DNA from 4 places in the Kosakonia oryzendophytica genome. Region 2 is predicted to be linked to each of the others. Evidence: predicted binding sites of a transcription regulator. Region 2 holds the regulator's gene; each other region holds the start of a gene.
The links. The regulator PurR, encoded in region 2, represses purine synthesis genes. The targets are predictions, from matches to a motif close to CANGCAAACGTTTGCNTG.
Positions count from the first base shown of each region.

Region 1: purM (phosphoribosylformylglycinamidine cyclo-ligase) is a predicted target of PurR. The motif match lies at 2,701-2,718, and genes of this name have one in related genera.
Region 3: gcvT (glycine cleavage system aminomethyltransferase GcvT) is a predicted target of PurR. The motif match lies at 2,275-2,292, and genes of this name have one in related genera.
Region 4: purT (formate-dependent phosphoribosylglycinamide formyltransferase) is a predicted target of PurR. The motif match lies at 2,154-2,171, and genes of this name have one in related genera.

Region 1 covers NZ_CP115659.1:1,381,780-1,387,284, reverse strand. Annotated here, with positions in the region: gene O9K67_RS06790 (DnaA inactivator Hda) at 1-422, opposite strand, end outside; gene uraA (uracil permease) at 522-1,808, opposite strand; gene upp (uracil phosphoribosyltransferase) at 1,919-2,545, opposite strand; gene purM (phosphoribosylformylglycinamidine cyclo-ligase) at 2,780-3,817, shown strand; gene purN (phosphoribosylglycinamide formyltransferase) at 3,814-4,455, shown strand; gene ppk1 (polyphosphate kinase 1) at 4,720-5,505, shown strand, end outside.
Region 2 covers NZ_CP115659.1:2,876,562-2,882,066, reverse strand. Annotated here, with positions in the region: gene punC (purine nucleoside transporter PunC) at 21-1,220, opposite strand; partial or broken gene punR (DNA-binding transcriptional activator PunR) at 1,334-2,268, shown strand; gene purR (HTH-type transcriptional repressor PurR) at 2,265-3,290, opposite strand; gene cydH (cytochrome bd-I oxidase subunit CydH) at 3,588-3,677, shown strand; gene O9K67_RS13895 (MFS transporter) at 3,848-5,017, shown strand; gene sodB (superoxide dismutase [Fe]) at 5,051-5,505, opposite strand, start outside.
Region 3 covers NZ_CP115659.1:853,891-859,395, forward strand. Annotated here, with positions in the region: gene ubiH (2-octaprenyl-6-methoxyphenyl hydroxylase) at 1-738, shown strand, start outside; gene ubiI (FAD-dependent 2-octaprenylphenol hydroxylase) at 758-1,960, shown strand; gene gcvT (glycine cleavage system aminomethyltransferase GcvT) at 2,385-3,479, shown strand; gene gcvH (glycine cleavage system protein GcvH) at 3,505-3,894, shown strand; gene gcvP (aminomethyl-transferring glycine dehydrogenase) at 4,073-5,505, shown strand, end outside.
Region 4 covers NZ_CP115659.1:2,120,013-2,125,517, reverse strand. Annotated here, with positions in the region: gene ptrB (oligopeptidase B) at 1-496, opposite strand, end outside; gene O9K67_RS10405 (tellurite resistance TerB family protein) at 574-1,236, opposite strand; gene yebF (protein YebF) at 1,324-1,677, opposite strand; gene O9K67_RS10395 (YebG family protein) at 1,736-2,077, opposite strand; gene purT (formate-dependent phosphoribosylglycinamide formyltransferase) at 2,210-3,388, shown strand; gene kdgA (bifunctional 4-hydroxy-2-oxoglutarate aldolase/2-dehydro-3-deoxy-phosphogluconate aldolase) at 3,454-4,095, opposite strand; gene edd (phosphogluconate dehydratase) at 4,133-5,505, opposite strand, start outside.

The sequences.
Region 1 (5,505 bases), 1.5 Mb from region 2:
CGCGGAGGACGATCGCCGGTGATCAGCAACCGGGTTTTTCCCGACTCCAGAATGCGGTTATAGAGGTTGAAGATCGCCATCTCCCACAGCTCATCGCCAGCGACGCATTCGATATTGTCGATGCAGACCAACGAAAGTTGCTCCATCCCTTCCAGCACATCCGGCACAAACCAGGTGCGCTTATCCAACGGCACGTAACCCACGGCATCGCCGCGCTGGGAGAGTTCAGCACAAGCAGCATGCAGCAAATGGCTGCGCCCCGCGCCTTCACGCGACCAGATATAGATGTATCCGCTGTGTGCCTGGCGCAGAACATTTTGCAACGCCGCCAGTAAAGAGGGGTTATCACCCGGCCAGAAACTCGCGAAGGTTTCGTCATCGGGTAAATATAATGGCAGGGAGAGCTGTGCCGGTGTGTTCAGAGGGACCTCAACAGGGCTTACAAAAAACGCAGTGAGTTTATCATAAAATCCCGTTCGGTTTGAACCGGGCGTGAAACCCGGCTCAACCCCACGTAAAAATTACTTCGTTACGTCACTGTCTGGCGCATCCAGCACCACTTCTTCCGGGCGCAGCACGCTAATCAGTTTGAAGATCAGGCTCAGGCAGATCCCCACAATGGTCGCCAGCGCCATGCCTTTCAGCTCTGCCGCACCAATGTGCACTTTCGCCCCGCTCACACCGATAATCAGGATAACGGACGTCAGGATCAGGTTTTGCGCTTTGCTGTAATCCACTTTGGATTCGATCAGCACGCGGATACCGGACGCGCCGATAACCCCGTACAGCAGCAGCGAAACGCCGCCCATCACCGGTACCGGAATGATCTGGATAGCCGCCGCCAGTTTACCTACGCATGAGAGCAGAATGGCGATGATCGCCGCACCGCCAATCACCCAGGTGCTGTAGACGCGGGTGATTGCCATCACACCGATGTTCTCACCGTAGGTGGTATTTGGCGTAGAACCGAAGAAGCCGGAAATCACCGTCGACAGGCCGTTAGCAAACATCGAGCGATGCAGGCCCGGATCGCGAATCAGATCTTTTTTGATGATATTCGCTGTGACCACCAGGTGACCAACGTGCTCGGCAATCACCACCAGCGCCGCAGGCAGAATGGTAAAAATTGCAAACCACTCAAAACGCGGGGTGTAGAAGGTCGGCAAAGCGAACCAGTGCGCTTGCGCAATCGGCGTGGTGTCGACAACGCCCATCGCGAACGAGAGCGCATAGCCCGCCAGCACACCGATCAGGATCGGAATAATGGCCATAAAACCGCGGAACAGCACGGAACCAAACACCGTCACGCCCAGTGTTACCAGCGAGATGATCACGGTTTTGGAATCCGCAGACTGCCCTTCTGCAGGCAGCAGACCGGCCATGTTTGCCGCCACGCCCGCCAGCTCCAGACCGATGACCGCAACGATTGCGCCCATCGCAGCAGGCGGGAACATCACGTCCAGCCAGCCGGTACCTGCTTTTTTCACAATAAAGGAGACCAGACAGAACAGCACGCCGCACATGATAAAACCGCCCAGTGCCACTTCGTAACCCAGCGGCAACAGCAGCAACACCGGCGAGATAAAGGCGAAGCTGGAGCCTAAATATGCCGGGATTTTCCCTTTGCAAATAAAGATGTACAGCAGTGTCCCGATACCGTTAAACAGCAGCACGGTGGCCGGGTTAATGTGAAACAGGATTGGCACCAGCACGGTTGCGCCAAACATGGCGAACAAGTGCTGTAGACTAAGCGGGATGGTTTGCAAAAGCGGTGGTCTTTCACTTACCCCGATAGCACGGCGCGTCATAGTGTTTTCCTCTGAGTGTTGTTGTGTATCTCCCCGTCCTTAACGGCGGGCAGTGTTTTGAATCCCAAAAAAAAGCCGACTATCAAAGTCGGCTTTCGATTTTTAAGCAATTACTTCGTACCAAAGATTTTATCGCCGGCATCGCCGAGGCCCGGAATAATGTATCCGTGCTCGTTGAGGCCCTTATCGATCGACGCGGTGTACAGTTCCACGTCCGGGTGCGCTTTTTCCAGCGCCGCCAGACCTTCCGGTGCAGCAACCAGCACCAGCACTTTGATGCTGTGGCAGCCCGCTTTTTTCAGCAGGTCAATCGTGGCGATCATCGAACCGCCGGTTGCCAGCATCGGGTCAACCACCAGCGCCATACGCTCGTCGATATTGGACACCAGTTTCTGGAAATACGGCACCGGCTCCAGCGTCTCTTCGTTACGGTAGATGCCGACCACGCTAATGCGCGCGCTCGGTACATGCTCCAGCACACCTTCCATCATACCCAGACCTGCGCGCAGGATTGGCACAACGGTGATTTTCTTCCCTTTAATTTGCTCAACCTGGACCGGCCCGTTCCAGCCTTCGATGGTCACTTTTTCCGTTTCGAGGTCCGCAGTCGCTTCATACGTCAGCAGGCTGCCCACTTCCGAGGCGAGTTCACGAAAGCGTTTGGTGCTGATGTCGTTCTCTCGCATCAGACCCAGCTTGTGTTTGACGAGTGGGTGTTTTACTTCCACGATCTTCATACTCTTCTCCTTTCCCCAGACAGGTGGCAGCCACAAAAAAAATCGCCGGATTATACCGCTTTTTTTCCGTTGCGCTACAGGCAGGCGCTTGATCACGATCAATCAGACTGGAAAAGAGTATATCGTAAGAATCCTCAGCGCCCTGAAATAATGGACTCGCAAACGTTTGCCTTGGCTGTTAGAATTGCGCCGAATTTTATTTCTACCGCAAGTAAACGCGTGGGGACTGAAGCAGTGACCGATAAAACCTCTCTCAGCTACAAAGATGCCGGTGTTGATATCGACGCGGGCAATGCTCTGGTTGACCGAATCAAAGGCGTGGTGAAGAAAACCCGCCGACCTGAAGTGATGGGCGGTCTGGGTGGCTTCGGCGCGCTGTGCGCTCTGCCGCAAAAATATCGTGAGCCAGTACTGGTTTCCGGCACTGACGGCGTAGGCACCAAGCTGCGTCTGGCGATGGATCTGAAACGTCACGACACCATTGGCGTCGACCTGGTGGCGATGTGCGTGAACGACCTGGTGGTACAGGGTGCAGAGCCGTTGTTCTTCCTGGATTATTACGCAACCGGCAAGCTGGATGTCGATACAGCGGCCAGCGTGATCAACGGCATCGCCGAAGGGTGTCTGCAATCCGGTTGTGCGCTGGTCGGCGGTGAAACAGCAGAAATGCCGGGCATGTATCACGGTGAAGATTACGACGTAGCCGGTTTCTGTGTCGGCGTGGTGGAAAAGTCAGAAATCATCGACGGTTCAAAAGTGATCGACGGTGATGTGCTGGTAGCGCTGGCCTCCAGCGGTCCGCACTCCAACGGTTACTCCCTGGTACGCAAAGTGATCGAAGTGAGCGGTTGCGATCCGCAAACGACACAGCTTGAAGGCAAACCGCTGGCCGATCACCTGCTGGAACCAACGCGCATTTATGTGAAATCCGTGTTGGAGCTGATTGCAAGCGTAGATGTACACGCCATTGCGCACCTGACCGGCGGCGGCTTCTGGGAAAACATCCCGCGCGTACTGCCAGACAACACCCAGGCGGTCATCGACGAGTCATCCTGGCAGTGGCCGGCTGTGTTTAACTGGTTGCAAAGCGCGGGCAACGTCAGCCGCCATGAAATGTATCGTACCTTTAACTGCGGCGTCGGGATGGTGATTGCACTGCCAGCGGCTGAAGCAGATAAAGCCATCGCACTACTGAACGCTAAAGGTGAAAACGCGTGGAAAATCGGTATCATCAAAGCATCCGATTCCAGTGAGCGCGTGGTCATTGAATGAAAAATATCGTGGTGCTGATTTCCGGTAACGGAAGCAATTTGCAGGCAATTATCGACGCCTGCGAACAGAAGAAAATCAACGGCACCCTGCGGGCGGTATTCAGTAATAAGGCCGATGCGTTCGGCCTTGAACGTGCGCGGGAAGCAACAATTCCCGCACATGCCCTCACAGCAGACCAGTTCGCCAGTCGCGATGCTTTCGATCGCGAACTGATGCTGGAAATCGACGCTTATGCGCCGGATCTGGTGGTGCTGGCGGGTTATATGCGTATCCTCAGTCCGGCATTTGTCTCCCACTACGCCGGGCGTCTGTTGAATATCCACCCTTCCCTGCTGCCGAAATATCCCGGTCTGCACACGCACCGTCAGGTACTGGAAAATGGCGATGAAGAGCATGGCACCACCGTGCACTTTGTCACCGATGAGCTGGACGGCGGCCCGGTGATTTTGCAGGCAAAAGTGCCGGTGTTCGATGGCGATACAGAAGAGGAAATCACCGCACGCGTTCAGGCGCAGGAACATGCCATTTACCCGTTGGTGGTGAGCTGGTTTGTCGAGGGTCGCCTGAAGATGGAAAACAACGCCGCCTGGCTGGATGGCGTCTGCTTACCGCCGCAGGGCTATGCGGCTGACGAATAACGTCTCTGCTACATCACTTATGCCGGATAGCGTCTCCGTCTTATCCGGCTTGTTTATCCCTTCCCCGCTGTATTTTCATCACCTTAAGTCAGAAAAAAGAATACTGTCATACTTTTTTGGCACAGTTGGACATCTGGTGGCAAAGCTCGCCATAATAAGTTGTGTCATACGAAGGAACGCCAGCAACGTTCACCTGTAAGCCGGGCGCCGCGAGAGCGAGATGGACTTGCTGTGTCCCGAGATTGAACCGGAGTGTAAACAGGAATGGGTCAGGAAAAGTTATATCTCGAAAAAGAACTAAGCTGGTTGTGTTTCAATGAACGCGTTCTTCAGGAAGCCGCCGACAAGAGTAACCCGCTGATCGAGCGCATGCGTTTTTTGGGGATCTATTCCAACAACCTCGATGAATTCTATAAGGTCCGTTTTGCGGAGTTGAAACGCCGGCTGATCATCAGTGAAGAGCAAGGCCTTCCGACCAATTCACGCCATCTGCTGGGCAAAATTCAGTCCCGCGTACTGAAAGCCGACCAGGAGTTCGACAGCCTGTACAACGATCTGCTGCTGGAAATGGCGCGTAATCAGATCTTCCTGATCAACGAACGCCAGCTTTCGCAAAACCAGCAGAGCTGGCTGCGTAACTACTTTAAACAGTACCTGCGCCAGCACATCACCCCGACGCTTATCAACCGCGAAACCAATCTGGTGCGCTTCCTGAAGGATGATTACACCTATCTGGCAGTGGAAATTATTCGTGGCGACAATATTCGCTATGCATTGCTTGAGATCCCATCGGACAAGGTTCCGCGCTTTGTTAACCTGCCGCCGGAAACCCCGCGCCGCCGTAAGCCGATGATCCTGCTTGATAACATCCTGCGCTACTGCCTGGATGATATTTTCAAAGGCTTCTTTGATTACGACACACTCAACGCCTACTCGATGAAGATGACCCGTGACGCCGAATACGATCTGGTGCACGAAATGGAATCGAGCCTGATGGAGCTGATGTCCTCCAGCCTGAAGCAGCGACTGACCGCCGAACCGGTGCGTTTC
Region 2 (5,505 bases):
AGGGATAATCGCCGCAGCGACTATCCCCGTGAGGATGCTGTTGTGGTGGCCTCTTTCGCATACCTGCGATGCGGTTGCCTTTGCAGACGATATCCCAGCGTCGCCAGCAGTACCATCGACAGCATTACGCTGGTGGTGGTCAGTAGCGGCGTGGCGATAAGCCATGAGACCACCAGGCTTGCGAGGAAGCACAACCCAAGTTGCAGCGTATTTTGCAGCGCGGCGGCACGGCCGGTTGCCTGCGGAAAAGGGCGTAATGCCTGGGCAACCACGATGGGATAAATAGCGCCATTGGCCATTGCCATAACGCAGAACGGGATCAGCAGTGCGGTCAGCGACACGTTCGGCATAAAGCCGACCGCCCAGGTGGTCATCACGCTGAGGGCAAACGCACTTAGCAACCAGGGAAGCAGTTGTTCGCCTTGCCACTTCTGTAGCGCAGCGCGGCAACCATAACCCCCCACCAAAAATGCAATGGTCTGTGGTACATAGCTCAGGCCAATCGCAGAGGGGCCGTACCCCATCTCATGCAGGATAAACGGTGAGCCGGTCAGCCAGGCGAAGAAACTGGCGGAACAGGCAGCATAGATAATCACATTGCCACGATAGTCGCGGGCGCGCAGCAGATCCATAAATGTCAGCGACTGCTCATCCGGCGCCGTTGCCTCAGCCGACGATTTCAGGCGTAACGCCGGGATCATCAACACCAGCGTAATCACCAGCAGCGTGGCAAAGATTGCCTGCCAGCCGAGATGCGCAAGGATCCACGCGCCGAGCAGGGGGGCCAGCGCGGGTGTCAGCCCGACCAGCGGCATAATTGTGGCGAAAATACGGTTAACACGGTGTGACGGGTAATAATCCGTGACCAGCGCCTGCCAGCTTACTGTTGCGGCGCAAACCCCGACGGCCTGTACAAAACGCAGCACCAATAACAGCGTGGCGTCCCGCACCCATACTGTTCCCAGACAGCCCACAGCGAAAATCCCCAGGCCGGTTAACAGAATCGGTTTGCGCCCATAGCGATCCGATAACGGTCCCCACAGCAGTTGTGCAACGGCAAACCCGGCCAGAAACAGGCTCAATGTGGCGCTGACAACAGCGGAGGAGGTCTCTAAATCTTGCTGAATAGCGCTGAACGCGGGCAGGTACATATCGGTGGCTAAAAAGCCCAGCACGCTTAATCCCGCGAGCCAGACTAAAAATCCTTTGCCAGGTTGCATTGTGGTATCTCTTCTTTGTGCAGGTTATCAGGGTTGTCGAGTGTAAGGAGTGCATTCTCCCTTGTGAAACGCTAATATTTGCGCAATGGTTTCAAATTTTTTGCAGGCAGATTATGTGGTCAGAATATTCGCTGGAAGTGGTAGATGCTGTGGCGCGTAACGGCAGTTTTAGCGGCGCGGCTCAGGAGTTGCACCGCGTGCCTTCTGCTGTCAGCTACACCGTGAGGCAACTGGAGGAGTGGCTGGCGGTTCCACTGTTTGAACGGCGTCACCGCGATGTGGAGTTAACGCCCGCTGGCGTCTGGTTTTTGAAAGAAGGGCGTTCTGTTATCAAAAAAATGCAGGTCACCCGTCAACAGTGCCAGCAGATTGCGAATGGCTGGCGCGGGCAACTGGCGATTGCGGTGGACAACATTGTCAGACCCGAACGCACACGACAGCTGATCGTCGATTTTTATCGTCACTTTAGCGATGTGGAACTCCAGGTTTATCAGGAAGTGTTTAACGGCGTCTGGGATGCACTGGCCGACGGGCGTGTTGAACTGGCTATTGGTGCAACGCAGGCTATCCCGGTCGGTGGGCGCTATGCTTTTCGCGATATGGGAATGCTGAGCTGGAAGTGTGTGGTTTCCTGTCGGCATCCGCTGGCGGCGCTGCCGGGCCCATTAAGTGATGAGACGTTGCGTAACTGGCCCTCACTGATACAGGAAGATACATCACGCTCGTTACCAAAGCGCATTACCTGGCTGCTGGATAACCAGAAACGCGTGATAGTACCGGACTGGAAATCATCCGAAGCCTGTCTGTCTGCCGGGTTGTGCGTGGGAATGGTCCCGGCGCATTTTGCCAGGCCCTGGCTCGATCGCGGGGAGTGGGTGGCGCTGGAGCTGGAAAATCCCTTCCCAGATGCCGCTTGTTGCCTGACGTGGCAGCAGAACGAGGCATCACCTGCACTGAACTGGCTTCTTGAGTACCTGGGGGACAGTGAAACGCTGAATCGGGAATGGTTGCGGGAGCCGGAATAAGGGCTCCCGCAAAAGGGGATTAACGGCGGTAGTCGCGGAACGGACCATCGGCGACTGAGCGACGCTCGATCAGACGCGGATGCACTTCAATGGATTGCGACTCTTCGCGTTTATTCACAATACGGTCAAGCAGCATGGTAAACGCAGTTTCACCCAGCGAATCTTTCGGCTGGTGTATTGTGGTCAGTGACGGCGTGAAGAAGCGGGAGTTACGCACATTGTCATACCCGATCACCGAAATATCCTGTGGGACGCGTAATCCCATCTCGTCGGCCGCACACAGCGCACCCATGGCCATAATATCGCCGCCGCAGAAAACGGCTGTCGGGCGATGCGTCTGTGCAAGGATCTGCTGCATGGCGCGATAACCAGACTCAGGTTCAAAGTCGCCCTGGACAATCCAGCTTTCCGGTACGGAAATGGTGGCTTCTTCCATTGCTTTCATAAAGCCGGCGAGACGGCCCGCGCCGGTGTTGCGCTCAAGCGGACCCGGGATCACACCGATATCGCGGTGGCCGCGTTCGATCAGATAACGCCCGGCCATATAACCGCCTTCAAAGGCGTTATCGATCACCGTGTCAGTAAAGTCGGCTTTGGCTTCGCCCCAGTCCATAACGACCATCGGGATATGGCGATACTCTTCCAGCATGCTCAGTAGGGATTCCGGATACTCGGAACACATTACCAGCAGACCATCAACACGCTTTTGCGCCATCATCGACAAGTAAGCGCGCTGTTTTTCCAGGTTATTCCAGGCATTACCAAGAATCAGGGTGTAGCCTTTCTGGAAGCACTTCTTCTCAACAGCCTCAATGATTTCGGCAAAGTAGGCTGCTTCGCTGCTGGTGGCCAGCAGGCCGATCGATTTGGTGTGATTCACCTTCAGGCTGCGCGCCACGGCGCTCGGTGAATAATGCAGCTCTTTGATCGCCGCCCACACAGCATTGCGCGTCTCTTCGGCGACAAAACGTGTTTTGTTAATTACGTGTGATACGGTTGTGGTGGAAACGTTTGCTCGCTTCGCTACGTCTTTGATCGTTGCCATCAGATGTCACTCCAGACCATATCTCAAGCTCCTGATAATACATAAGGTAAACGTTTGCCTTCAATCACCCTGTACCCATGAATGGGGGTGCGGTACGCCGGGAAAAAGACACTGGACGTCAGGAGGGGAGTCAATGGCCGGTACGCTAATAAATTTAGCGTCGAATTTTGTCTGATCTTGAGCAAAAGGGGAAGTGATAAAACATCTGACACGCTAATTCCTGCAAGATTTTTACGTTTATTTGTGCAAAAATGCGCTATCTCACTTTTTGTGTGGAAATTAAAACGGAGAAAATTGATGAGCACCGACCTGAAGTATTCACTGTTCACTACCGTCATCGTGCTGGGTCTGATCGTTTTCGGCGCCCTGACTGCTGCACTGCATTGATTCTGCGCGAGGGGGAACCGGGTTCCCCCTCCGTTTTCATCCCCGCCATTGTTATCAATTTTGCAATACTCTTTTGTCATTCCGCTAACTGCTGTTTTTTGTGATTGATGTCATACTTTTGACTTCTGCGACAGTGTCCCGAATCGACACGGCTTTTCCGGAGTCAGTTTATGAAAATGAATTTCCCTTTGCTTGCCCTGGCGATTGGCGCCTTTGGCATCGGTACGACCGAGTTCTCCCCGATGGGATTACTGCCGGTGATTGCCCGCGGCGTTGACGTTTCTATCCCGGCGGCGGGGATGCTGATTAGCGCCTATGCTGTCGGCGTAATGGTCGGTGCGCCGTTAATGACCTTACTGCTTTCTCATCGCGGCAGACGCAACGCGCTGATTTTTTTGATGGCGATTTTTACGCTGGGTAATGTGTTGTCGGCGATTGCACCGAATTACGCCACCCTGATGCTGGCGCGTATCGTCACCAGTCTCAATCACGGGGCATTCTTTGGCCTGGGATCGGTGGTTGCTGCAAGCGTTGTTGCCAAAGAAAAACAAGCCAGCGCCGTCGCCACCATGTTTATGGGGCTAACCATCGCCAATATCGGTGGGGTGCCGGCTGCGACCTGGCTGGGTGAAACCATTGGCTGGCGCATGTCGTTTATGGCAACTGCGGCACTGGGCATTGTCGCCATGCTGAGTCTGTTCTTCTCACTGCCGAAAGGCGGCACCGGAGAACGCCCTGAGGTGCGTAAAGAGCTGGCGGTGCTGATGCGCCCGCAGGTCTTGTCTGCACTGCTGACCACAGTATTAGGGGCAGGGGCGATGTTCACGCTGTATACCTACATTTCACCGGTTCTGCGGACCATCACAGATGCGACGCCTGTCTTTATTACGGCAATGCTGGTGCTGATTGGCGTTGGGTTCTCCATCGGCAACTATCTTGGCGGTAAACTGGCGGACCGTTCTGTGACCGGAACACTTAAAGGCTTTTTGGTGCTGTTGATTGCCATCATGCTGGCTATCCCGTTTCTTGCACAAAGCGCGATCGGCGCGGCTATCAGTATGGTGGTCTGGGGCGCAGCGACTTTCGCCGTGGTGCCGCCGTTGCAGATGCGAGTCATGCGCGTGGCACATGAAGCACCGGGTCTGTCCTCTTCCGTGAACATTGGTGCATTTAACCTGGGGAACGCATTGGGTGCCGCAGCCGGTGGGGCAGTCATATCCGGTGGTCTGGGTTACAGCTTTGTGCCGGTGATGGGGGCGATTATCGCCGGTCTTGGCCTGTTGGTGGTGCTCTCTTCGGGCCGTACTCAGCCGGAACGTGCCTGCACAGCAGCAGAATAATAATCAGGAGGGGGTTCCCCCTCCTGGTGAGATTTACGCAGCGAGATTTTTCGCCACAAAGTCCCAGTTTACCAGCGCCCAGAAGTGCTCCAGATAGTTCGGACGGGCGTTACGGTAATCGATGTAATAGGCATGTTCCCAGACATCAACGGTCAGCAACGGCGTGGCATCCGTCGTTAGCGGTGTACCGGCGTTCGATGTTGACACAATCGCCAGTTCGCCATCAGCCTTCTTCACCAGCCATGTCCAGCCCGCACCAAAGTTTTTGACCGCCGCGTCGGTAAACTGCGCTTTGAATTCAGCGAAGCTACCGAATGACTTCGCAATAGCAGAAGCCAGCGCGCCTGTCGGTTCGCCACCCGCGTTCGGGGCGAGACAGTGCCAGTAGAAAGTGTGGTTCCAGACCTGCGCGGCATTGTTAAACACGCCGCCTTCGCTGCTCTTCACGATCGCTTCCAGGGATTTGCCTTCGAAGGCAGTGCCTTTGA
Region 3 (5,505 bases), 2.0 Mb from region 2:
GATAATGGCGAGTCAATTATCGGTAAATTGCTGGTGGCGGCAGATGGTTCCCGCTCCGCCGTGGGTGAGCAGTTGGGCATCAGTCAGCAGCAATCGCCTTATCATCAGGTCGCGGTGATTGCAAATGTGACGACTTCGGTGCCACATCAGGGACGCGCATTCGAACGTTTTACCGAACATGGCCCGCTGGCCATGTTACCGATGTCGCAGGGGCGTTGTTCATTGGTGTGGTGCCACCCGCTGGAAAAACAGCAAACCGTGGCCGCCTGGTCTGATGAACGTTTCTGTCATGAGCTACAAAAAGCGTTCGGCTGGCGGCTCGGGCGCATTACGCAGACCGGCAAACGCACCGTTTATCCCCTGGCGTTGAACTGTGCATCCTCGACCATTTCTCATCGTGCCGTGTTGGTGGGTAATGCGGCGCAAACATTGCACCCGATTGCCGGGCAGGGTTTTAACCTTGGCATGCGCGATGTAATGACGCTGGCGGAAACGCTGGCGCAGGCCGCAGGCGCGCAGCAGGATGTGGGGGAGTTCCCGGTGCTGACCCGCTATCGCGATCGTCGTTATGCGGATAAAAAATCGACCATTGGGGTGACCGACGGGCTGGTGCATCTGTTTGCGAACCATTGGGCTCCGTTGGTTGTTGGACGCAATATCGGGCTTATGGCGATGGATCTATTCACCCCGGCGCGCGATGCGCTGGCGCAGCGAACCCTTGGTTGGGTTGCGCGTTAAGGATCAAAGGAGCGTTAGAGTGCAGAGTGTTGATGTTGCGATTGTCGGCGGCGGTATGGTGGGGCTGGCGCTGGCGTGCGGGTTACAAGGTAGCGGATTGCGTGTGGCGGTGCTTGAGCAGCAGCTTCCTGCGCCGCTGGCTGACGATGCGCCCCCTGCGTTACGCGTTTCAGCGATCAACGCTGCCAGCGAAAAACTGCTGAGTCATCTGGGCGTGTGGTCAAACATTATTGCCCGTCGCGCGGGTTGCTATCACGGCATGGAAGTGTGGGATAAAGACAGCTTCGGGCGTATTGCTTTTGATGACCAGAAAATGGGGTACGATCACCTTGGCTACATCATTGAAAATGCGGTGATCCATCAGGCGTTGTGGGATAAAGCACAGCAATGCCCGGATGTGACAACGCTTGCCCCAGCGGAGCTGCAACAAGTTGCGTGGGGCGAAAATGAAGCCTTTCTTACGTTAAAAGATGGCACGATGCTGACTGCGCGGCTGGTGATCGGTGCCGATGGCGCTAACTCCTGGCTGCGTAACAAAGCCGATATTCCACTGACGTTCTGGGATTATCACCATCATGCTTTAGTGGCGACTATCCGCACGGAAGAGCCCCATCAGGCGGTGGCGCGCCAGGTATTTCATCACGATGGTATTCTCGCCTTCCTGCCGCTTAGCGACCCGCATCTCTGCTCAATTGTCTGGTCGTTGCCTCCGGAGCAGGCAAAGGCCATGCAGCAGGCAAGCGATGAGGCGTTTAACCAGGCGCTGTGTATGGCGTTTGATAACCGCCTTGGGCTTTGCCATGTGGAAAGCGAGCGCCAGGTTTACCCGTTGACCGGGCGTTATGCACGTCAGTTTGCCGCGCATCGGCTGGCGCTGGTGGGCGATGCCGCGCACACCATCCATCCGCTGGCCGGGCAGGGCGTAAACCTTGGCTTTATGGATGCGGCGGAGTTAATTGCCGAACTGCGTCGTTTACGCACCGAGGGCAAAGATATTGGCCAGCACCTTTATCTGCGTCGCTATGAGCGCAGCCGCAAACACAGTGCGGCACTGATGCTGGCCGGTATGCAGGGATTTCGCGAATTGTTTGCCGGTGCCAACCCGGCGAAAAAATTGCTGCGTGATATTGGCCTGAAACTGGCCGATACGCTCCCCGGTGTGAAAAGTCAGTTACTGCGTCAGGCATTAGGCCTGAACGATCTCCCTGAGTGGTTACGTTAACCCCGTCACATTTTCCCTTCCCGGTAACGGGAAGGGCTCGCACTTCTCATTTGAAATAATCTAATTTCACCGCTTTTTTCAGATTAGATTTTCTCATGTCATGTTTTTTCTTATGCGGCAAAATTCGCTTTTTTGCGGAGTGAAATGCTGGAAATGACCCTGGCATTCCCCTTTTTGTAATGGTTTGTGCACTCATTACGTCATTCATCCAGTGTAATCATCTTATCCGTTTTTGGGCTAAACAGGTCATAAGCTAATGTGATGGCCCATTTTACCTTATGGTTAAGCGCCGCTTTCGGTGATAAGTTCAGGCGAAAGAGAACGTTTGCGTCGCGGCCTGCAACAGGTCGTGAACCCGGCTTTTGGCGGCGTGATTAAACGCCACCGGCGAGCGTGATGGCTCAGCTTATTCGACGAGGAAAAGATGGCTCAGCAGACCCCTTTGTATGAACAACACACACTGTGCGGCGCCCGCATGGTGGACTTCCATGGCTGGATGATGCCGTTGCATTACGGCTCGCAGATTGATGAACATCATGCAGTGCGCACCGACGCTGGTATGTTTGATGTGTCGCATATGACCATCGTTGATCTCAAAGGTGCACGCACCCGCGAGTTTTTACGCTACTTACTGGCTAACGATGTCGCGAAACTCACGAAGCCCGGTAAAGCGCTTTACACCGGCATGCTAAACGCCTCGGGCGGTGTCATTGATGACCTGATCGTTTATTACTTCACTGAAGATTTCTTCCGCCTCGTTGTTAACTCCGCCACCCGCGAAAAAGACCTCTCCTGGATTGCCCAACACGCTGAACCCTTCGCCATTGAACTCACCGTGCGTGATGATTTGTCGCTGATCGCCGTCCAGGGGCCGAACGCGCAGGCGAAAGCCGCGTCATTATTCAGCGATGCACAGCGCAGCGCGGTTGCCGGGATGAAACCTTTCTTTGGCGTTGATGTTGATGGACTTTTTATCGCGACCACCGGTTATACCGGTGAAGCGGGCTATGAAATTGCGCTGCCGAATGAACGTGCGGCTGACTTCTGGCAGGCATTGCTGGGCGCGGGTGTTAAACCTTGTGGCCTTGGCGCGCGCGATACACTGCGTCTGGAAGCCGGTATGAACCTGTATGGTCAGGAAATGGATGAAAGCGTTTCTCCGCTGGCGGCCAATATGGGCTGGACCATTGCCTGGGAGCCGCAGGATCGCAATTTTATCGGTCGTGAAGCGCTGGAAGTACAGCGGGAAAAAGGCACTGAGCAACTGGTTGGGTTAGTGATGACCGAGAAAGGTGTGCTGCGCAACGAACTGCCGGTACGCTTCACCGATAACCAGGGCAATGTTCAGGAAGGCGTGATCACCAGCGGAACCTTCTCACCGACGCTTGGCTACAGTATTGCACTGGCGCGCGTACCTGCTGGTATTGGCGAAACAGCAGTGGTGCAAATCCGCAACCGTGAAATGCCGGTCAAAGTGACCAAACCGATTTTTGTGCGTGCTGGCAAAGCCGTCGCGTAACCTTTTTTTATCTGGAGAGATTGAGATGAGCAATGTACCTGGCGATCTGAAATACAGCAAAGAACACGAGTGGCTGCGCAAAGAGGCGGACGGTACCTACACCGTTGGTATCACCGAACACGCGCAGGAACTGCTGGGCGATATGGTGTTTGTTGACCTGCCAGACGTGGGGACAACCGTTGCTGCGGGTGACGATTGCGCCGTGGCGGAGTCGGTAAAAGCCGCGTCGGACATTTATGCGCCTATCGGCGGTGAAGTTGTCGCGGTGAACGACGCGCTGAATGACGCGCCTGAACTGGTTAACAGCGAGCCCTACGGTGAAGGCTGGATCTTCAAAATCAAAGCCAGTGACGAAGCGGAAGTGGCTGCGCTGCTGGATGCCACGGCTTACGCGGCGCTGCTGGAAGACGAATAAATACGCGTCATTCTTCGCGTTGCAAACGCGGTAACCTCCTCGCCCACCCCGGTCACCTGCTGATGTAAGCGTCTGGGGAGTGGCTATGTTACCGCCCTCCTGCAACGCGAATGAATGATTTAGCGTATTCAGATAATGTCCAAACACGATTCACTGCACGTTTCAGGAACCATCGCTCATGACACAGACTTTAAGCCAGCTTGAAAACCGTGGCGCTTTCATTGAACGTCACATTGGGCCGGATGCTCAGCAACAGCTGGAGATGCTGAATACTGTTGGCGCGGATTCATTAAATGCACTGATCGGCCAGATCGTGCCAAAAGACATCCAGCTTGCCACTCCGCCGCAGGTTGGAGAGCCAACCACCGAATTCGCGGCCCTGGCCGAACTGAAAGCGATTGCCGGACGTAACAAGCGCTTTAAGTCTTACATTGGCATGGGCTACACCGCCGTGCAGCTACCGCCGGTTATTCTGCGCAATATGCTGGAAAATCCGGGCTGGTACACCGCCTACACCCCTTACCAGCCGGAAGTGTCACAGGGTCGTCTGGAAGCACTGCTCAATTTCCAGCAGGTGACGCTGGATTTGACCGGGCTGGATATGGCTTCTGCGTCATTGCTGGATGAAGCCACTGCGGCGGCTGAAGCGATGGCGATGGCGAAGCGCGTCAGCAAACTGAAAGGGGCGAATCGCTTCTTTGTTGCGGACGATGTTCATCCGCAAACGCTGGATGTGGTCCGTACCCGTGCCGGAACCTTCGGGTTTGACGTGATTGTGGATGCCGCCGACAAAGTATTGGATCACCAGGATGTGTTCGGCGTGCTGCTCCAGCAGGTGGGCACCACCGGTGAAGTACACGATTACAGCGCGCTTATTACCGAACTGAAAAACCGCAAAATTATCGTCAGCGTCGCTGCCGACCTGATGACGTTGGTATATTTGACTGCGCCAGGTAAGCAGGGAGCTGATATTGTATTTGGCTCCGCGCAACGCTTTGGCGTGCCAATGGGCTACGGTGGCCCGCATGCGGCTTTCTTTGCCGCAAAAGACGAATTCAAGCGCTCTATGCCTGGCCGTATTATCGGCGTATCTAAAGATGCCGCCGGTAATACCGCGCTGCGCATGGCGATGCAGACGCGTGAACAGCATATCCGCCGTGAGAAAGCGAACTCCAACATTTGTACTTCGCAGGTTCTGCTGGCCAATATCGCCAGTCTGTACGCGGTTTTCCACGGTCCGGTAGGGCTGAAACGTATCGCCGGGCGTATTCACCGCCTGACCGATATCCTGGCGGCGGGTTTGCAGCGTAAAGGTCTGAAACTGCGTCATGCGCACTACTTCGACACGCTGTGTGTGGATGTGGCGGATAAAGCCGCCGTGCTGGCCCGCGCTGAAGCGCAGGAAATTAACCTGCGCAGTGATATCCTCAACGCCGTGGGTATTACGCTGGATGAAACCACCTCCCGTGAAGATGTGTTGGCGCTATTTACGGTGCTGCTGGGGGATAATCATGGCCTGGATATCGACACGCTGGACCAGGACGTGGCGCTCGACAGCCGTTCTGTTCCGCAAAGTATGCTGCGTGACGATACTTTCCTGACGCATCCGGT
Region 4 (5,505 bases), 760 kb from region 2:
ACCAGTTCCCGGTTTCAAGGTTGCGAAACCGCAGGCCATATTGCCGACGCGACAGGTAATCTTCCGCAATGGCCATAATGGTATTATCGGGCGACACGGACATGCCGCCGAGGGTATAGAATTCACTATGCGCCGCGCGTTGGTTCGCATCCAGAAGCACCTGCCATTCATCCCATTCGGCACTCAGCACGGACTGACGCTGATAGATAGCATATTCGTTGCCGGGTTCGTAGATATGGCGATAGCGGTAGCCATTTTTGATATAAGGTGCAGAAATCTCACGCTGCGGAATGCGCGAGATAATCTCCCCCAGCACTCGGTCCTGAAGCGCCTGTTGCGACGCCATCACCTCATGCCCATAGCGGTTTTCTTGTTGAAGATAGTCCAGAACGTCTGGCTGGGAACGCGAGTCGTCCCGCAGCCAGTAATAATCATCGATACGTGTATCACCATGCACAGTCAGGGCATGGGGGATTCTTTTCGCTTTCGGCGGCATAGCACTGTTCTTTTTAGTTTTACATACCTATAAGGGTGGCAAAACCCGCGCGCGATGCAAGCGAAACGTAGCAGTTGTTATTGCGGGAGAGCATGTTTTTGTTGCTTAAGATCCTCTTCAATCCCTTCACGCACATCGGCAGGGATTTTTAGCGCATCGCCCAACGCGTTAAGGTAACTGCGCTCCATAAAGTGATCGATATCGATAACAGCGCAACTGAGGAAATAGATTTCCAACGCTTCTTCTTCGTTTTTGACACCCCGCGCCAGCCGTTCAGGCTCAAGAGGCTGCTCAATGGCCTGCGCGATTAGCGCCCGTCCCTGCTCTTCCACGCCTGCTTCTCGAAGTTGTTGTTCGATAGCCGCGCGTTCCTTGTCATCGATATGACCATCACTTTTGGCTGCAAAGACCAGTGCCAGGATCAGGCGTTCTGTGCGCACATCCAACGGTGAATGGTGTTGACCAAACTGGGGCTCACCCTGGTGAGCATCACGGATACGATCTTTGTATTTATTCCACAGCACGCTGCCGGCTACCGCACCACCGCCAACCAGCAAGGCGCTGGTACCGTATTTGGCCAGAAGTTTACGCGATGATTTACTGGCAACCAGCAGTCCGGCAAGACCACCCAGCGCACCGGGTACCAGCAGTTTGCTTAACCCCTGCGCGTCTGAGGAAGAAGATACTGCTCCGCCTTTCTGACCAAGCAGCGACTGTAATTGATTTAACCAACTCATGATGTCCCTCGCCTACTGATAATGGTGCGCTCAGAGTAAGCGAGGGGATGTCAGGAAATGTCTGACTCTGCAAAAGATGGGAAAATTGTGTCAGTCAGGTTGTGGTTGATAGTCCGCCGTACCGGCCTTGCAGTCGATCACCACTTTATAGTGGATATCAGTGCTTTTCCCGCGTACGGTTAACGGTACAGCCCATTTATCGCCCTTGCCGACAATATCCTTGGTGCTGATCCAGGCCACAGGATCAGCCTGTCCAAGTTTTTTTTGATCGTCTGCCCAACGAACAATGCGATTTTGCAAATAGTCACGCTTAACGCTGGCGGCAATGCCTTCAGCGTTAAGCCCCTCGCACGAGGGAAACTTCACCGACTTATCGTTAGCGGCATGCGCCGCTGCACTGCCCGCCAGCAAAAGAAAGCTGGCGAAAACCCCTGCTATTTTCATGCTTATCTCCTGGTTTTTACCCCTTCAAAGCATGGTACAAATTACAGGCAGTGCAAGATCAGGCAACTTTCGCGCGTTTGGCTGCGCTTTTAATGTCGACGGTGTCTGTCGGCTCACTCTCCACATCCGCCGCCGGTGACATTTCAGGTTCCTGTGCCTCTGTTCCAGGCAATTTGCCGGACTTAAGGATGCTGCTAAGTGCGTCTTTTTGTTCGGCAAGCCACAGCGCCATTTGGTCACGTGTTTCGTCTTCCAGTGTGACCGGACCTGCGCCTAACCAGTCACCCAGAACTTCCGCCAGATCAAGCATCTTATCGTAAGCATCCGCTTCCTTTTTGCTGGCAAAAGACATTTTTTCCTCACCTTCTCTAATGACTACGTATTTAACTTCTACCGCCATGATGCAGCCTCATTTAACTGTTTATTTATACAGTATAGTAGCGCGATGAAAAAACCATCGCAAGTGATAAAAGACAGACGCAAACGTTTTCGTTTATACTGCGCGCAGATTTTTTCCCAACGGTAAGCTGCTATGACTCTTTTAGGTACTGCGCTGCGCCCTGCAGCAACTCGCGTGATGTTACTCGGTTCCGGCGAACTGGGCAAAGAAGTGGCCATTGAGTGCCAACGTCTCGGCATCGAAGTGATTGCCGTTGACCGCTATGCCGATGCCCCGGCAATGCATGTCGCCCACCGTTCGCATGTTATTAATATGCTGGATGGAGAGGCGCTGAAAGCGCTGGTAGCGCAAGAAAAACCCCATTTCATTGTGCCGGAAATCGAAGCCATCGCCACCGATACGCTGATTGAACTGGAAGCACAAGGCCAGCACGTTGTCCCCTGTGCGCGTGCTGCAAAGCTGACAATGAACCGTGAGGGCATTCGTCGTCTCGCGGCGGAAGAACTCCAGCTTCCGACGTCCAGTTACCGTTTTGCTGACAGTGAAGCCGCATTCCATCAGGCGGTTGAAGAGATTGGGTTGCCGTGTATTGTTAAGCCGGTTATGAGTTCATCTGGCAAAGGCCAGAGCTTTATTAAAAGTACTGACCAGTTAGCTAAAGCCTGGGAATATGCACAACAAGGCGGCCGTGCCGGAGCCGGTCGCGTGATTGTCGAAGGCGTGGTCCACTTTGATTTTGAAATCACGCTTTTGACAGTCAGCGCGGTGGATGGCGTGCATTTTTGCGCTCCCATTGGCCACCGTCAGGAAGACGGGGATTATCGTGAATCCTGGCAGCCGCAGCAGATGTCCACCGTCGCGCTGCAACGCGCGGAAGAGATTGCCCGCAAAGTCGTCCTGGCGCTCGGTGGTCACGGTCTGTTTGGCGTGGAGTTATTCGTGTGTGGCGATGAAGTCATCTTCAGCGAAGTCTCTCCGCGACCGCATGATACCGGTATGGTTACGCTGATTTCGCAGGATCTCTCCGAGTTCGCGCTGCACGTGCGCGCCTTCCTCGGCTTGCCTGTTGGCGACATCCGCCAGTATGGCCCGTCTGCTTCGGCGGTCATCCTGCCGCGTTTGAGCAGCCGGAATGTGACCTTCGATAACGTGCATGAAGCGGTGGGCGCTGGTGTGCAGTTGCGCCTGTTCGGCAAACCGGAAATCGACGGCTCCCGTCGACTGGGCGTCGCGCTGGCGACGGGCGAGAATGTCGAAACCGCCGTACAACGGGCGATTACGGCAGCGAAGACCGTTAACGTTCAGGGATAAAAAAAGCCCGCCAGCAGTAACGCTGAGCGGGCTTTATGGCTGGCGGGGTTAGACCCGCCGCACGGTTACTGCTTCGCGCCTTCTACCGCTTCACGTGCCAGTTTAGTGATGCGGTCATAATCACCTGCTTCCAGCGCATCTGCCGGCACCAACCAGGAACCGCCGATGCACAGCACACTTTTCAGCGCCAGGTAGTCACGGTAGTTTGCCGGAGAAATCCCGCCAGTCGGGCAGAAACGCACATGCGCAAACGGACCGGCAATGGCTTGCAGCGCTTTGGTGCCGCCATTCGCTTCAGCCGGGAAAAATTTAAACTCTTTCAGACCGTAGTCCATGCCCAGCATCAGTTCGGAAACGGTGCTGATACCCGGGATCAGCGGGATTGAGCCTTCCGTTGCGGCCTTCAGCAGCGGTTCGGTCAGACCCGGGCTGATGGCGAACTGCGCACCCGCAGCGGTCACTTCCGCCAGTTGCTGCGGGTTCAGCACGGTGCCCGCACCAACAATCGCGTCCGGCACTTCTTTAGCAATCGCACGGATAGCGTCTATGGCACAAGCGGTGCGCAGAGTCACTTCCAGAACGCGAACGCCTCCGGCAACCAGCGCTTTCGCCATCGGCACCGCGTGTTCCAGTTTGTTCACTACGATCACCGGCACAACCGGGCCAGTTTTCAGGATTGTTTCTGCACTCGTTTTCCAGTTTTTCATCAGGTTTTTCTCTCGCCAGAACTAAAATCGTGTCGTCTTAAAAAGTGATACAGGTTGCGCCCTGCTCCGCCCCGGAAAGTTTCTCCCGCAGTGCGCCGAACATTTCGCGCCCTGTGCCCACGCGCATCGCGCTCAGGTCAGGAATATGTGGTTGACGTGCGGCAAGTTCGTTTTCATCCACCAGCAGCGTTAATTCTCCCGTCTGCCCGTTGACCCGGATGATATCGCCATCACGCACTTTCGCCAGCAATCCACCATCATAAGCCTCTGGTGTTACGTGGATCGCCGACGGCACTTTACCCGATGCACCTGAGAGCCGTCCATCGGTTACTAAAGCTATTTTGAAACGGCGGTCCAATAATACACCAAGTGGCGGCATGAGTTTATGTAATTCTGGCATTCCGTTCGCTTTTGGCCCCTGATGACGTACAACAACCACGCAGTCACGGTCCAGCAAACCTGCATCGAAGGCCGGCAACACGTCATGCTGGCTTTCAAAAACAATCGCCGGCGCTTCAATAATCTGATTTTCCACCGGCACGGCGGAGGTCTTCATGACAGCACGGCCAAGGTTACCACTCAGTACCTTGGTGCCGCCGTGTTTGGAGAACGGTTTATCAAAGGTGGCAATGACATCGGCATCGAGCGAGACCTCAGCGCCAGGACGCCAGTCAAGCTCACCATTATTCAGCCACGGTTCGTTGGTGTAGCGAGTCAGACCAAAGCCCGCCACCGTATTGACGTCTTCATGCAGCAGGCCGCCTTTGAGCAGCTCGCGCATCAGAACCGGAACGCCACCTGCCGCCTGGAAGTGGTTAATGTCGGCCGGGCCATTCGGATAGAGGCGTGCCAGCAACGGCACTACATCAGAAAGGTCAGAGAAATCATCCCAGTTGATAATAATGCCCGCCGCGCGAGCCATCGCCACCAGGTGCATGGTGTGGTTGGTTGAGCCGCCCGTTGCCAGCAGCGAAACGATGCCATTTACCACCACTTTTTCGTCAATCATCTTGCCAAGCGGCATCCATTCGTTGCCATTGCCGGTGAGACGCGTTACCTGACGTGCAGCCGCTTCGGTTAAAGCCTGTCGCAGCGGGGCATCCGGATGCACAAAAGAGGAACCGGGTAACTGCATGCCCATAAATTCAATCACCATCTGATTGGTGTTGGCAGTGCCATAGAAAGTACAGGTGCCCGGTGCATGATAAGACGCAGCTTCAGATTCCAGCAGCGCCATGCGATCGACTTTACCTTCAGCATAAAGCTGGCGGATACGTACTTTTTCTTTGTTCGCCAGACCGCTGGCCATTGGGCCTGACGGCACGAACAGCGCGGGTAAATGACCAAATGAGAGCGCCGCCATCGCAAGGCCGGGGACAATTTTGTCGCACACACCGAGATATAACGCGC